Regions from separate parts of the Pedobacter sp. TM02 genome, predicted to be linked through region 1. Evidence: riboswitches for the same ligand, from Rfam matches in the RefSeq annotation. Region 1 holds a riboswitch; the other holds the start of a gene.
The links. Region 1 has a riboswitch for S-adenosylmethionine ahead of metH (methionine synthase). Riboswitches for the same ligand answer to the same signal wherever they lie in the genome.

Region 1 (8,152 bases):
TGCCGGCCGTTACGGCAAAGCCACCAAAATAATCCTGCACACCGCTTTCTTTTGGCGCAACGAAATCAGACAGGGCATAATAAGGCTCTCCAGCTACTTTTTCGGCTTGTTGGCGCAGGGTATGGATAGTGACCAGTTCACCGTTTTCAGCTTTCAATTGTGGGTCGGTTGCCAACTGTGAACCGCCAACTGTTAACTGGATGTCGTCTCCAACCGAATTGGCCGGCCAAAACCCGATTACGCCCTTGGCAGTGAGCAGTTTTTCGTCTAAAATACGTTTCAATAGCACTTGGGCATCGTTGTATAGCTTTTGTGCTTCGTCGCCAATGGTTTTATCGTTGAAGATTTTTGGGTAACTGCCCCGCAGTTCCCAGGTATGGAAAAACGGTGTCCAATCGATGTAAGGGACCAAATCTGCCAAAGGATAATCTTCAAAAACACGGGTTCCGGTAAAGGTTGGAGCAGGCGCTACCTGATCCAAATCAATCTGGAATTTATCGGCACGTGCTTCTTCAATATTTTTATAGCGTTTATCCGAACGTTTGTTCAAATGCGCTTCACGGGCTTTGTCGTATTCGGCTCTGATGCCGGCAATGTACTCGCCACGGGTTTCTTGGTTCATTAAGGTGCTGCAAACCGTAACGCTACGCGAAGCATCGAGTACGTGGATGGCTGGACCACTATAATTGGGCGCAATTTTTACGGCGGCGTGAATGCGCGAAGTGGTAGCGCCACCCACGATCAGCGGAATGGTGAAGCCTTCACGCTCCATTTCTTTCGCGAAATGCACCATTTCGTCCAACGAAGGTGTAATTAAGCCACTTAAACCAATAATATCTGCATTGATTTCCCTGGCTTTTTTAATGATTTCCTGCGCAGGAACCATCACGCCCATGTCTACAATTTCGAAGTTGTTGCAGGCCAATACTACACCTACAATGTTTTTGCCGATGTCGTGCACATCGCCTTTTACAGTGGCCATCAGCACTTTGCCCGCCGATGAGCTTTGGTTGCCATCAGGGTTGGCCAATTTCTCGGCTTCAATGTAGGGCAATAAAATAGCTACTGCTTTTTTCATGACCCTGGCCGATTTCACGACCTGTGGCAAGAACATTTTGCCTGCGCCAAATAGGTCGCCCACGATGTTCATGCCGTCCATTAAAGGCCCCTCGATCACGTGCAAGGGACGTGGATATTTCAACCGGGCTTCTTCCACGTCTTCGTCCAAGTATTCGATGATGCCTTTGACCAGGGCATGCGATAACCTTTCTTCAACCGTGCCTTTGCGCCAGGTTTCGTCTTTTACAACCGCCTTGCCTTTGTTTTTTACGGTTTCGGCAAATTCTACCAAACGCTCGGTAGCATCGGGCCTGCGGTTCAGCAATACATCTTCTACTCTTTCTAACAGCTCGGGCTCAATTTCCTGGTACACCTCCAGCATCCCTGCATTAACAATGCCCATATCCAAGCCAGCTTTAATGGCATGGAACAAAAAGGCAGAGTGCATGGCTTCGCGAACCACATTATTGCCCCTAAACGAGAAAGAAATGTTAGAAACACCGCCGCTCACTTTGGCGTAAGGCAGGTTTTCCTTGATCCAGTGGGTGGCGTTGATAAAATCGACGGCATAGTTGTTATGCTCTTCCAAACCCGTGGCAACAGTTAAAATATTAGGGTCGAAGATGATGTCTTGGGGTGGAAAATCCAGTTCATTGACCAAGATATCATAGCTTCTTTTACAGATTTCAATCCTACGTTCGTAGTTGTCAGCCTGGCCTTGTTCATCGAAGGCCATCACTACTACCGCCGCGCCATAACGCATAATTTTGCGGGCACTCTCTTTGAACTTTTCCTCGCCTTCTTTGAGCGAAATGGAGTTGACGATGCCCTTGCCTTGCAAACATTTTAAGCCGTTTTCAATAACCGACCATTTAGACGAATCGACCATGATGGGCAGTTTGGCAATATCGGGTTCGGAAGCTATAAGGTTGAGGAACTTGGTCATCGCCGCTTCCGAATCAAGCATGCCTTCATCCATGTTCACATCGATAACCTGTGCCCCGCCCTCTACCTGCTGGCGCGCTACGGTCAAGGCGGCCTCATAATCGCCACCCAAAATAAGCTTGGAGAACTTGGGAGAGCCGGTAATGTTAGTGCGTTCGCCCACGTTCACAAAAATGCTTTCGGGGGTAATGGTAACCGGTTCTAAGCCGCTCAAACGCATATAAGGTTCAAGCGTTGGGATTTTTCGCGGCGAAGCTTTGCTGGCTTTCTCGGCAATGCAGCCAATGTGGTCTGGCGTAGTGCCACAGCAACCGCCAACGATATTTACAAATCCAGAGGTAATGAAATCATCAACCAAATGTGCGGTTTCGTGAGGCATTTCGTCGTAGGCCCCAAATTCATTAGGCAAACCCGCATTGGGGTAGGCCGAAACGTAGCAGTTTGCTTTGGCGGCCAGCTCTTCGATGTGCGGGCGCATTTCTTTGGCGCCCAGGGCACAGTTAAAGCCAATGCTCAAAGGCTGGGCATGGCTAACCGAATTGAGGAAAGCCTCTGCGGTTTGGCCCGAAAGCGTTCTTCCCGAAGCGTCGGTAATGGTACCCGAAATCATGATTTCGAGCTTACGGCCAATTACTTCTTCATATTGTTTAATGGCCGCAATAGCCACTTTGGCATTTAGCGTATCAAATATGGTTTCGATCAGCAATACATCTGAGCCGCCATCAACCAAGCCGCGGATCTGTTCGTAATAGGCATCAAACAACTGGTCGTAGGTAATGGCCCTGAAGCCCGGGTCGTTTACATCAGGCGAAAGCGAAAGCGTACGGTTGGTAGGGCCAATGGCTCCGGCTACAAAGCATTGCTTACCCGGATTTTTGGCCATAAACTCTTGAACAGCCTCTTTAGCTACGCGGGCACCTTCAAAACTCAGTTCGTAAGAAAGGTCTTCCATCTGGTAGTCGGCCATAGAAATGCGTTGCGTACTAAAGGTATTGGTTTCGATAATATCGGCACCAGCCTGCAGATACTCGAGGTGTATTTCCTTGATAATATCGGGACGGGTGATGTTCAGCAAATCGTTATTGCCTTTTACATCGCAGGGGTGATTGGCAAAACGTTCGCCCCTAAAGTCTTCTTCGGTTAAAACGTAGCGCTGTATCATTGTGCCCATGGCACCGTCTATGATTAAAATTCGCTTCTCTAATTCTTCTCTAATGTTCATTCTTATTGTTAGATATTAGATTGGAGATGTGAGATATGAGAATCAGAAACTCATCACTGGTCTCAAATCTCAAATCTAATTTCTCAAATCTCAAATAGGCTTATCTCGAAAAGTCGGGCTATAGTTTGACTTTAACTTATCTTTTCCTGATTGCTCAGGATAGAATTTAGCACCTTGTTAGCACAGGTTGCTAAGACTTCGCAGGGTCTAATCCCTCCATCTTTCTGAATAAGCGGTACAAAAATGCAACAATGCCACATCAATTCCAAAAATATCGCGCTTAAACCAAATAAAATTACAAAGGCCATGCAAATGTGCACGGCCTTCGATATAATGTTTTGGATTTAAGAATTGTAGATGTACGATTTTGGCTTGGATTGTCCTAACCTTTAAATCGATGGATCTTATCTTCTGCTGCCAAAAAGACGAAGTAAAGAGAGCAACAAGTTAATAAAGGTGATATACAAAGACAAGGCACCCATCAATGCGAGTTTTTTGCTGTCTTCGATAGCAATTTCATTTCCTGCCTCATCCAAACCTTCGCCAATTCTTTTGATTTCCTGTACTTTATAGGCCGTTAAGGCGGTGAAAATGGCAACGCCTGCAAAACCAAGGATATAGTTCAAGGTATCGCTTCCGATGAACATATTGATTAAGCTAACAATAACCAATCCGATTACGCCAGCAATTAAAATAGATCTAAACTGGCTTAAGTCTACATCGGTTGTATAGCCCATAACGGCCATAACGGCAAAAATGCCCGCTGCCGCAACAAAGCAGATTGCGATTGACGATAAGGTGTAGATTAGTAGAATAAAGCTTAGCATTACCCCAGTTAAGATAGAGTAGAGGACAAATAAACCGACCAAAGTGCCAAACGAAAATCTGGAAATGCCGCCGCTAATTAAAAAAACTAGTCCTATGGGTGCAAAAATAGCGATGTAGCCAAAAATTGTAAAACCATTTTCGCCAACTAAATAGCTTAGTAATGCAGGTGTGGTAGCTAAAACATAAGCAGATACAGCTGAAATCGCCAAGGCCACAAACATCCAAAGGAAAACGTTGGCAAAGAATTTTTTAGCAACCGATCGCTCTTGTACAAAGACCGAATTGTCTTGATATTGATAATTTTGTTGTTCCATGTTTTTTGGTTTAAAAATATGTTGCGTTAAAAATACGGTTTTAATTTAACCTTTTTGTCAGCAGTTCGTCCACTTTTTTGTAAAACTGCAAAGGTTTGAGCTTCCGCCAGTGCAATTCGTCGAGCTCGCCGCCAAAATTGATGTAGTAATCGATGCCATGGTCGCGGAATTCGCGAATTACATGCTGGTTAAAGTTGATGCCGGCAATCCAGCCGTCTTCCACATCCTGAAACCATTCTTCGTAATAGCTGTCGTCGGAAGCATGGAAGTTCAGCACGTTTTCACCAATCAGGATAAATTTGTTGATGCCTTCCTGGATCATAAGCTCAATGATTTCCCTTTTCAGCATCATGATGTCGTTGTGCAGCGTGTCGTTCCATTCGCCCATCATCTCGATCATGGCATAGCCCCTTTCGTAATCGGCATACAGCACTTTGAGGTACAGGGTAGGCGAGCCAAAAGTGTCCCATTGCGGATGGATCAGGAAATTGTAAAGCTGCTTGTCGAAATAGAATTCGGAGTATTCGGTATTGAAAAACGGCGAACGCTCATCTTCTGCAGCGATATAATCGTCGCGCCACAAATAAAAAGGTTCTATTTCGTGCATAAGGGGATTTTAGATTTTAGATTGACGATTTCAGATTACGATTTCAGCTTACAACAACAGTCAATCTAAAATCCAAACTCGTAACTATTTTTTATTGGCTTCAACTGCCTTGCGTACGCTTCCGTACCTGTTCAGCAGATCGGCGGCCTGGTCGTGGTCAATGTGCAGTTCGTCCATCACCATTTGCGTGCCTCTATCCACCAGCTTATGATTGGTTAACTGCATATCTACCATTTTATTGCCCTTTACACGGCCCAAACGGATCATTACCGTGGTGCTGAGCATGTTCAAGACCAGTTTTTGGGCCGTACCCGATTTCATGCGTGTAGACCCGGTCAAAAATTCAGGCCCTACCACTACCTCCACCGGAAAATCCGATTCGGCCACAATCGGACCACCTTCATTGCAAACAATGCATCCGGTTAAGATGCCGTGCTGGCGGGCAGTGTTTAAGCCCCCCACTACATAAGGCGTGGTACCCGAAGCGGCCAAGCCTACCAACGAATCCTTTTCGTTGATGTGATATTCCTGCAGGTCTATCCAGGCCTGTTTGTCGTCGTCTTCGGCAAACTCTACGGCCTTGCGGATAGCCGAATCGCCACCAGCAATGATGCCTACCACCTGATCGAACGGTACGCCGAACGTAGGAGGGCACTCAGAAGCATCAACTACGCCCAAACGGCCGCTGGTGCCAGCGCCAATGTAAAACAAACGGCCGCCTTTCAGCATCCTTTCGGCAATGGCAGTGGCCAGTTTTTCAATTTGTGGCAGTGCTTTCTCTACGGCAAGGGGAACTAGCTTATCTTCGTTGTTTATTCCTTTCAAAATTTCTAAAACCGACATTTGGTCAATGTTGTGGTATTTAGATTCTTGTTCGGTTACTCTGTTCATGGATTTCATTTGAGGTAAAGTTCGTTAATTTTCAAATTAACAGGAAATATTTGCGTAAATCCATACAATTTTAGAGAGAAGATTACGCCCCTGCAAATATTTGCGGCAAAATATTCGAAAAACTAAAATGTTGTGGGCTTTGTTCTTTCATTAAGGCGCTAATTTTCATAACTTTGTGCTGTTGCTGCGTAATGAAAAAGAATACTCGTTTTAATGTCTTTATTGCTGTTACCTATTCCGTTACCTTAATAGGAGGGATGTACTTGGGTTTTAAGTTTTTAAAAGACCAAGGCTTTCAGGTACGGCAAGACAAGCGTTACGTTGACAACAATGCAAGAAAAGTTGAGGATATCATTCATATCATCAATAAAAACTACGTAGACGAGGTAAATGCCGACAGCCTGCAGCACCTGCCCATCGATAGCTTGCTGCATCAGCTAGACCCGCACAGCAGCTACCTGCCACCAGCCAAGGCCGATGAACTGGCCGAAACCCTGGAAGGCAATTTTGAAGGCATTGGCGTAGAATATTATATCCTTAACGATACCCTTTTGGTAACCAATGTGCTTAAAGACGGACCGGCATTTTTGGCCGGCATCAAGCAAGGCGATAAGATTTTAAAAGTAGACAGTACCAATGTAAGCGGCCATTCGTTGCCCCGCTCCCAAATGATGGGCAAAATTAGAGGCAAAAAAGGCACACCTGTGCAGATTACCTTGTTGCATGCCGGAAATACCACCCCAGCCATGCTTACCATCAAAAGAGGCCGGGTAGAAGTCAGCAGCATTGATGCCGCTTACATGCTGAACAATGACGCGGCCTATATCCGCATCAGCAAGTTTGGCGCCAATACCGACGAAGACTTTGTGAATGCCATTCGCTCACTAAAGGCCAAAGGCATGAAAAAATTGGTGCTCGATTTACGTGACAATGGCGGAGGCTACCTCAATGCGGCAACCGGCTTGGCCAACCAGTTTTTGCCGGAAAATAAATTGATCGTGTATACCGAAGGCAAGCACGAACCCCGCACCGATTATTTTGCAACGGGTGGTGGCGAATTTGAACAAGGCAAGCTGGCAGTGCTGATCAACGAAAATTCTGCCTCGGCGAGCGAAATTTTTGCAGGGGCTATGCAAGATTTGGATCGAGGTATTATCGTCGGGCGCCGTTCGTTTGGCAAAGGACTGGTACAAGAACAGTTTGCTTTTGAAGATGGCTCGGCACTTAACCTGACTATAGCCCGGTATTATACCCCATTGGGACGAAGCATTCAAAAATCGTACAAAAAGGGTTATGCCGCCTACCAGCATGAATTGGAAGACCGTTACAACGATGGCGAGCTGACCGCAAAAAATGCGAAACAGAAAGACAGCCTTCAAAAAATCAATGCCTATGTAACGCCGAGTGGCAAAAAGGTATTTGGTGGTGGAGGCATACAGCCCGATGTATACGTGAAGCTCGATACAATGGGCTACAACAAATTTTACAGCACCTTGGTACAGAAAAAAGTGCTGATCGATTTTGTATTTGATGTGTTGGCCGATCGGTATACGCCAAGTTACCTGTCGCAAAACCTGAATGTTTTTACCATTAACGATGCCGATTACAAAGACCTGCTCAAGTATATCCAATCGAAAAACGTGGTCATCGATCCCAAACAATTGTTGGCTTCGAAGCAGGTTATCTACAACGACCTGAAAGTGATGTTGTACAAATACCACCTCGGCGATATAGGCTATTACAAGGCGCATAACCTGACCGATAATGTGGTAAAGCAGGCGCTGGTTAGTTTGCAATAGGTAGCGCCTAGTGGGGCAAGCTTTAAAATGCTGTATTGGATGGAGTAGCAATAAATCTGTCCTTTGTTCAAAGCAACTGGCCAAATCATAATAGGTAAGGTCTAAGCTTTAGTAGTTGTTTTGGTTTTTTATTTTGAATTGTTTTTTATTTCGGAATAATATTCTAAAATTAATATTTTAATTGAAATTTAATTTCATTAGGGCTAGTTTTGTAGCTCAATCTACAAGCAATGCACCTTAGTTCCCTATCTCCGGCCGATAGCCAAATCTTAGCCGATCTGCTGGCACAGGTTAAAGAAAACACCCAGAATTTTATGGGCTATCCTGTTTCAAAGGATTTCGATTTTGAAGAGCTGATGCCTTTTCTCAGCTATCCGATGAACAACCTCGGCGATCCTTTTGTAGCCTCTACTTATGCGGTCGATTCGAGGGCGATGGAAAGAGAGGTTGTTCGGTTTTTTGCCTCCTTGTTCAGGGCACATGACGA
Region 2 (8,152 bases), 1.6 Mb from region 1:
GATTCCTGAACTTTAATGGAATAAAAGTTTGGAAGCCTCCGGTTTTATCTTGCAACTGGCGCAAACGCTCCATATGGTCAACCCGATGCGCAAACTTTTCGATATGTCCGTAAAGCATGGTGGCATTTGAGCGCATGCCCAATTTGTGCCATTCTTCGTGTATGGCTAGCCATTGGTCGGCCGTGCACTTATCTTTGGCAATCTGCTCGCGGATTTCGGGATGGAAAATCTCTGCACCGCCTCCTGGAATTGATTCCAATCCGGCATCTTTCATCAATTTCATGCCTGTGGCATAATCGATTTTAGCTTTCTTGAAAATATAGTGGTACTCAACAGGTGTTAAGGCTTTTACATGCAAGGCCGGACGGTGCTTTTTTATGGCAGTAAACAAGGCCGAATAAAAAGCGACATCGTACTGTGGCAAAACGCCCCCAACAATATGTACTTCGGTAACGGGCTCATTGTCGTACTTCCTCACTACGTCCATCATTTCTTCCATGGTTAGCGCCCACCCTTCTTCCTTTTGCTTGATCAGTCTCGAGTAAGAACAGAATTTACAATCGTAAACGCACAGATTAGTAGGTTCCAAGTGAAAATTGCGATTGAAATAAGTCAAGTCGCCATGTTTTTTTTCGCGAATATAATTGGCCAAAATACCCAAATAACCAAGCTCTGCATGCTCATACAGGTATACGCCTTCATCAAAAGTAATTCGTTCGCCGGCTTTTACCTTTTTAGCTATGGCGAGTAGAGGTGCCGAAAGAGTTGGATTGTGGAGAAGAATATCTAAAGCTTGCACTGCCATCCTTTATTAATGTTTAGGCAAAAGTACAACAATGACCTAATTGAACATCATTTTCTTGTAAAAATGGCTTATTTAGAAACGATATCCGATAGTGGGTTGACAGTTGGCGGTTTTGAATAGCGATTTTGCTTCAGATTTAGCTCTTTCAGTCCTGACCGAAATCGAGGTTTTGAACAAGTAGCAATCACCGACAAGCATTATTCATTTGGTTACCCGCTCAGACTTGTACTCAAGTCGTGCCTAAAACAGCTTGTACGCCGATGGAATACCCATCAACAAAAAGAGCCATAATCAATCGACTATGGCTCTTTATCTTTTAAGCTTTGCCTATTTGGCCGCTTTCGAAAAGTTCATTACGATATAGGCGGTTTTGTTGCCGTATTCGATTGGCGATTTGATGGTCATGTTCACATCATCGGCAGCGGCCAGCATTAAGCGATAGCCTTCGGTTACGTTTTTAGCTTTATCGCCTTCATAAAGTTTTTTAAACTGAAAAGTTCCATCTGCCGCATTTACTGACCAGAAAATAGTCTGTGTTTTGGCTGCACAAGTGGCACTTGATGGCAAACTGTAGCTTCCATTGCCACTATTGGTCAGGTTCCAAGTACTGCCAATAAAACATTTATAAGAGCTTTCGCCCAAGAACGATTTCACCGCGATATCAGGAATACCGTCAAAAGTAATGTTATTGAGCACCCAATTTCCGGTTACACCGCTTCTCTTTACGGCTGGTGCGCCTGATGTTGTTTTCGGAGAACAGCTTTGTAAAACTATTATTGAACTACAAATTAAAGCCGCTATTAAAAATATTCTTTTCATATACTTGTTTTTTAATATGCTAATTACACAAATCTTGCCAAAATCTACAACTTTTAAGATTAAAATTTAGCTTTGCTTTAAATCCCTAGTAATTAAGCCTGAAAAATGAAACCAGAAACTGCGGCCATACATGCTCTTCATTTAACCCAAAGCTCTACGGGCGACGTCACCATGCCAATAAGCCTCTCTACTACTTTTTTAAGGGGCGAAGATGGCGGCTACCCTGGCGGACATATGTATAGCAGAGTGAGCAATCCAAACCGATCGGCCCTGGAAAGTGTAATAACCGCACTCGAATTTGGCGAAGACAGCTGCGCGTTTTCTTCGGGAAATACTGCCGGAATGGCTGTATTTCAGGCACTGGAACCCGGTAGCCACATTATTGCCCCCGACGATATGTACTGGGGTTTTAAGAAACAGCTGCAAAGCATTTTTGCGGCTACCCTTACTTTCGATTTTATTGACCTGACCGATCATTCGGCCGTAGCCAACCATATTAAACCCAATACAGCGCTAATTTGGGCCGAAACGCCATCCAACCCGCTTTTAAAAATTACGGACATTGAGGCGCTGGCGGCGATTTGCAAAAAACACCAACTCATTTTTGCCTGCGACAGTACCTTTGCTTCGCCCAGCTTGCAAAACCCTATCAAGTTGGGAGCCGCTATTGTGATGCACTCTACCACCAAGTACATTGGGGGCCACAGCGATGTACTGGGCGGTTGCTTAACTACGGCGCGTAAAGACGAATTTTGGGAGAAAATCAAAAATATTCAGCAGATTGGTGGCGCAGTACCCTCTCCTTTCGATTGCTTTTTGCTGTTGCGCAGCCTCAAAACATTGGCCTACCGCATGAAAGGACATTGCGAAAATGCCGAAAAATTGGCGCAACACTTAGCGCAACATCCTAAAATAGCAGGAGTTTATTATCCAGGCTTAGCTTCGCACCCGCAACACGAGATCGCCAAAAAACAGATGAGTGGTTTTGGTGGCATGCTTTCTATTTTGGTTAATGGCGATGCCACGGCAGCCAGAACAGTAGTAAACAAGGTAAGCCTATTTGCACAAGCAACCAGTCTGGGCGGCGTAGAAAGCCTTATTGAGCACCGTGCATCAGTTGAAGGTCCCGATACCAAAACGCCACAAAATTTAATTCGGATTTCGGTTGGCTTAGAGCATATCGATGATTTGATTGCCGACCTAGACCAAGCACTGGCATTTGTATAGCAATAGTTTATGGGACATGGACCACCTACCATCCACTATTAGTCCATAACCATTTACAGCAAATAACTCAAAATCAATAACTTAAAAATAAATCGAAATTTTATTTTGCAGGTTTTCAGATTTTCACATATCTTTGGAACATTATTCGGCGAAAGCTGAATTTCCAAGTCAATATCTTTTAAAGATTTGATTTATAAAGAAGTGGCGAGAGACAGGCTCTTTGACCCACTGGCAACCCTCCCTAACGGAGAAGGTGCCAATTCCTGACCGGGCAACATGGTGTTGTTTGGAAATATAAATTGAAGAAAATGAAAAAGTTCAATTCATCGTCGCTCCTTAGCGAAAATTCAGGTTCAAAACCCAAACAGTCGGTTTCATTTTTAAATGTAAATCAGTTTTGCTGTAACGCACAGTTGATGTGTTGTATGTGCTGTCGCATATACTAAGCACAAAATTCTTCCCCTTTGTATGTTCAATTTGGAAGGCCCTAAAAAATTAGGGTACGCTAACGGCTAATGCTGGATTTAAGCCAAAAATAGCCACTCGCCTACTTCAGGCAAACGTAATCAACTTATCGTTTCAGGCATTTACAATTTAAACTTAGAAATCATGTCAACATCCTATAAATTCGAAACCCTACAGCTGCACGCTGGACAAGAAATAGACCCTACAACTGGCTCAAGAGCCGTACCTATCTATCAAACCACTTCTTATGGCTTTAAAAATTCTGAACATGGCGCCAACCTCTTTGCGCTAAAAGAATTCGGCAACATTTACACCCGTTTAATGAATCCTACCACCGATGTATTCGAAAAAAGGATTGCCGCATTAGAGGGTGGAGTTGCCGCCTTGGCCGTAGGTTCTGGACAAGCTGCCCAATTTATTGCCTTGAACAACATTTTGCAGGCAGGCGATAATTTTGTAGCCTCGAGCCACTTATATGGCGGTACTTACAACCAATTCAAGGTAGCCTTTAAGCGTTTGGGCATCGAAACCCGTTTTGCCAACGGCGATGATCCTGCCGACTTCGCAAGCAAGATTGATGGCAATACCAAAGCTATTTATGTAGAAACCATTGGCAATCCTTCGTTTAGCATTCCCGATTTTGAGAAAATAGCGGCCATTGCCAAACAATACGACCTGCCACTAATTGTAGACAACACATTTGGTGCAGCCGGCTATCTGTTTAAACCATTGGAACATGGGGCACATGTGGTGGTACAATCGGCCACCAAATGGATTGGCGGACATGGCACCAGCATCGGCGGCGTAATTGTTGACGGTGGCAACTACAATTGGGGCAACGGCAAATTCTTTCAATTTATCGAACCAGCCGAAGGGTACCATGGCTTGATTTTCGACGATGTTTTCGGACAAGACGGCCCGTTTGGCAACATCCAGTTCATTATCCGTGCCCGTGTTGAAGGCCTGCGGGATTTTGGTCCGGCATTGGCACCTTTCAATTCTTTCTTGTTGCTCCAAGGATTGGAAACCCTGTCATTGCGTGTACAACGCCATGTAGAAAATGCGCTGGCTTTGGCAACTTGGCTCGAAAACCATCCGGCAGTAGCTAAGGTAAACTATCCTGGCCTGGAAAGCAGTCCTTACCATGCCAATGCCAAAAAATACCTGCGCAACGGATTTGGGGCTGTGCTTTCATTCGAACTGAACGGCGATAAGGAACAGGCCATTGCCTTCGTCGACAGCTTAAAATTGGTAAGCCATTTGGCCAATGTGGGCGACGCCAAAACATTGATCATCCAGCCATCGGCCACTACGCATCAGCAACTCAGCATCGACGAACAAATTGCAGCCGGCGTTACGCCAAACCTGTTGCGCGTTTCTGTAGGCATTGAGCATATCGACGATATCATCGCCGATTTTGAACAAGCTTTTTCAGTTGTCAGTTCTCAATTGCCAGTTAACAGTTTGCTAGTTTAACCCTTCAACTTTCCAACATCCAAACCCTACATATACCACCAACAGAAAATGAGTACTACAGCCACTTATAAATACCCTAAGCTCTTTAAGTTAGAAAGCGGCAAAAAACTACGCAATGTAGAAATCGCCTATCAGACTTATGGAAAACTGAATGCCAACAAAGACAATGTAATTTGGGCTTGCCACGCCTTAACTGCCAATGCTGACGTGTTGGATTGGTGGGACGGCCTGTTCGGCAACAGCGCCTTGTTTAACCCAAATGAGCACTTTATTGTATGTGCCAATATTTTGGGTTCGCACTATGGCACTACCAATCCACTGAGCATTAATCCAGTAACTGGACAGCCTTATTACCTTTCTTTTCCTGAATTTACCATCAGGGATCTGGCAGGCTTGCATCAACTATTGGCCAACCATTTAGGGATCAACAGCATTAAGGTATTGATTGGCGGATCTTTGGGCGGACAACAAGCATTAGAATGGTCGATTGCCAAAACCATAAATGTAGAAAACCTGATTTTGGTGGCTACCAATGCGGTGCATTCGCCCTGGGGCATCGCCTTTAACGAAAGTCAGCGTTTGGCCATCAGTACCGACAGGACTTTTTACGCCAATCAGCCCGATGGTGGACTGAAAGGCCTAAAAGCGGCGCGCAGTATCGCCTTGCTTTCTTATCGTACCTACGAAGCTTATGCCGCTACACAATTGGAAAGCGTAAACGACAAAATCGGCAACTACAGGGCATCGTCTTACCAAAACTACCAGGGCGAGAAACTATGCAAGCGCTTTAATGCCTACAGCTATTGGTATTTGAGCAAAGCGATGGACAGCCATAATGTGGGTCGTGGCAAGAAAAGTATTGTAGCAGCATTGGCCGAAGTTGAAGCAAATACCTTGGTTATTGGTATCGATAACGATATCCTCTTCCCCATCGGCGAGCAAAAATTCTTGGCCGAACATATTACCGATGCGCAATTCAGCAGTATCAACTGTGCCTATGGCCACGATGGCTTTTTGATAGAGACAGACAAACTGACCAACATTATCGGAAATTTTTTAAAGGAAAGCAGCGACAAGAAGATCATCAAGTTGCATCAAACGGCCTAGAGAAAACCATCATGTATATAGTCAATGGCCCAAGCCCAATGCGACTAACGAACAAGTGACTGATAAAATTTACTAAAGAATTAACATAACATAAAAATGAGCAAGAAACTTAAAATAGGATTATTTGGATTTGGTGTGGTTGGACAGGGCCTTCATGATATTATCCGCGGACAGAACCTCAATTTAGAGGTGGTAAAAATAGCCATCAAAAACCCGGAAAAGAAACGAAGCCTGGATGCACATCTTTTCACCACTTCGCACGATGAAATCCTGGACAATCCGGAAATCAATACTATTGTAGAGCTGATTGACGATGCTGATGCCGCTTTCCAGATTGCCAAAAAAGCGTTGAGCAATGGGAAACACGTGGTATCGGCCAACAAAAAAATGATTGCGATCCATTTGGAAGAACTGGTGAAACTACAGGCCGAACATGGCACCTCGCTACTGTACGAAGGAGCGGTATGTGGCAGTATTCCGATTATCCGTAACCTGGAAGAGTACTACGACAATGAATTACTGCATGGAATCAGTGGTATCTTCAATGGCTCATCAAACTACATCCTTTCTAAAATATTCAATGAAGGACTAAGCTACGGTACTGCGCTGCAACAGGCACAGGATTTGGGTTTTGCCGAAACCGACCCCATTTTGGACGTTGGTGGCTACGACCCTAAGTTTAAACTGACCATAGCCACAGCACATGCCTATGGCTTGTTTATCAATCCGGATCATATTTTAAATGTAGGCATCCAAAATATTTCAGATGCCGATATCCAATATGCAAGAGAGAAAAACTTTAAGATCAAATTGGTGCCTACGGCGCGCAAAATCAGCACCAAGCAAATCGTAACCTTTGTATTGCCCAAATTTGTAAAGGCCGACGATTTCTTGTTCAACGTAGAAAACGAATACAATGGCGTAACTGTGCAGGCCGCTTTTGCCGATAAGCAGTTTTTCTTTGGTAAAGGTGCCGGTGGCCACCCAACCGGTGCGGCTGTGCTTTCTGATATTGCTGCTTTGCGCTACGACTACCGCTACGAGTATAAAAAATACCACCAACAAAACGGCCTCGTCCATACCGACAAAGTAAGCATTGAAGTTTACCTGCGTTACGTACATGAGTACACCGTAGAAAAGCTCCAGGTAGAGAATATCTCCGAACGTTTTGCCCGCAACGACTACAAATACGTAATTGGCAGCATCAGCTTGAAAAGCCTGATCGAAAACCGTGAGTTGTTGCTAAACAAAGACGTATTTATTGCCCAAACCGGCAAACTCACCTACAGCCAACAAGACATCAAGGCCATTGCCGAAGAAGGATTACTTGTAAATTAAAAAAAACCGACTTTCGAAGTCTTAAAGAATCGAAAGTCTATTCTCAACATATTTTTTGTTTTGTCTCTATGCAAAAAGGCCCGAAATATTCGGGCCTTTTGCTTTATCGTACAATTATTTTAAGAAATCTCTCGATTGATATCCCAGTTCTCGAGATAATCGGCTACGCGACGGACAAACGAGCCACCCAACGCCCCATCTACCACCCTATGGTCGTAAGAAAGCGAAAGGAACATCATGTGGCGAATGGCAATTACATCGCCAAACTCCGTTTCTAAAACAGCCGGCTTCTTTTTAATGGCGCCAACGGCTAAGATGGCTACCTGTGGCTGGTTGATAATCGGGGTGCCCATTACATTGCCAAAAGAACCCACATTGGTTAAAGTGAACGTGCCGTTTTGGGTTTCGTCAGGTTTCAGTTTAGAGGCACGTGCCCTCGAAGCCAAATCGTTAACGGCTTTGGTCAAGCCAACCAAGTTCAGCTGATCTGCATTCTTGATAACCGGTACAATGAGGTTGCCGCTAGGCAAAGCCGCGGCCATACCAATATTGATATCGCGTTTTTTGATGATTTGGGTTCCGTTTACCGTTACATTGATCATCGGAAAATCCTTAATCGCCTTGGTAACAGCTTCCACAAAAATTGGCGTAAAGGTAATTTTTTCGTTCTCCCTTTGTTCGAAGGTCTTTTTCACCCTATCGCGCCATTTCACCAAATTGGTTACGTCGGCTTCAACAAAAGAAGTCACATGTGGCGAAGTTTGCTTGCTCATCACCATGTGATCGGCAATCAGCTTGCGCATTCTGTCCATTTCAATAATTTCATCGCCACCACTTAAGCTTGGCGCTGGTGCAACCGTTGCTTGTGGCTTGGCTGGCGTGGCAACAGGCTGATTGGTTTGTGCAGGTTGCGCG

Region 2: linked by a shared signal. The riboswitch ahead of AC6H1S_RS08295 (O-acetylhomoserine aminocarboxypropyltransferase/cysteine synthase family protein) and the one ahead of metH (methionine synthase) in region 1 are both predicted to bind S-adenosylmethionine.

Annotation. Positions count from the first base shown of each region.
Region 1 covers NZ_AP046530.1:409,834-417,985, forward strand. Annotated here, with positions in the region: gene metH (methionine synthase) at 1-3,226, opposite strand, end outside; SAM riboswitch class I at 3,360-3,461, opposite strand; gene AC6H1S_RS01815 (Bax inhibitor-1/YccA family protein) at 3,631-4,368, opposite strand; gene AC6H1S_RS01820 (hypothetical protein) at 4,409-4,975, opposite strand; gene murQ (N-acetylmuramic acid 6-phosphate etherase) at 5,060-5,866, opposite strand; gene AC6H1S_RS01830 (S41 family peptidase) at 6,058-7,665, shown strand; gene AC6H1S_RS01835 (histidine decarboxylase) at 7,896-8,152, shown strand, end outside.
Region 2 covers NZ_AP046530.1:1,984,272-1,992,423, reverse strand. Annotated here, with positions in the region: gene mqnE (aminofutalosine synthase MqnE) at 1-805, opposite strand, end outside; gene AC6H1S_RS08305 (lipocalin family protein) at 1,133-1,624, opposite strand; gene AC6H1S_RS08300 (trans-sulfuration enzyme family protein) at 1,730-2,851, shown strand; SAM riboswitch class I at 3,040-3,152, shown strand; gene AC6H1S_RS08295 (O-acetylhomoserine aminocarboxypropyltransferase/cysteine synthase family protein) at 3,461-4,792, shown strand; gene AC6H1S_RS08290 (homoserine O-acetyltransferase family protein) at 4,841-5,899, shown strand; gene AC6H1S_RS08285 (homoserine dehydrogenase) at 5,996-7,237, shown strand; gene AC6H1S_RS08280 (dihydrolipoamide acetyltransferase family protein) at 7,357-8,152, opposite strand, start outside.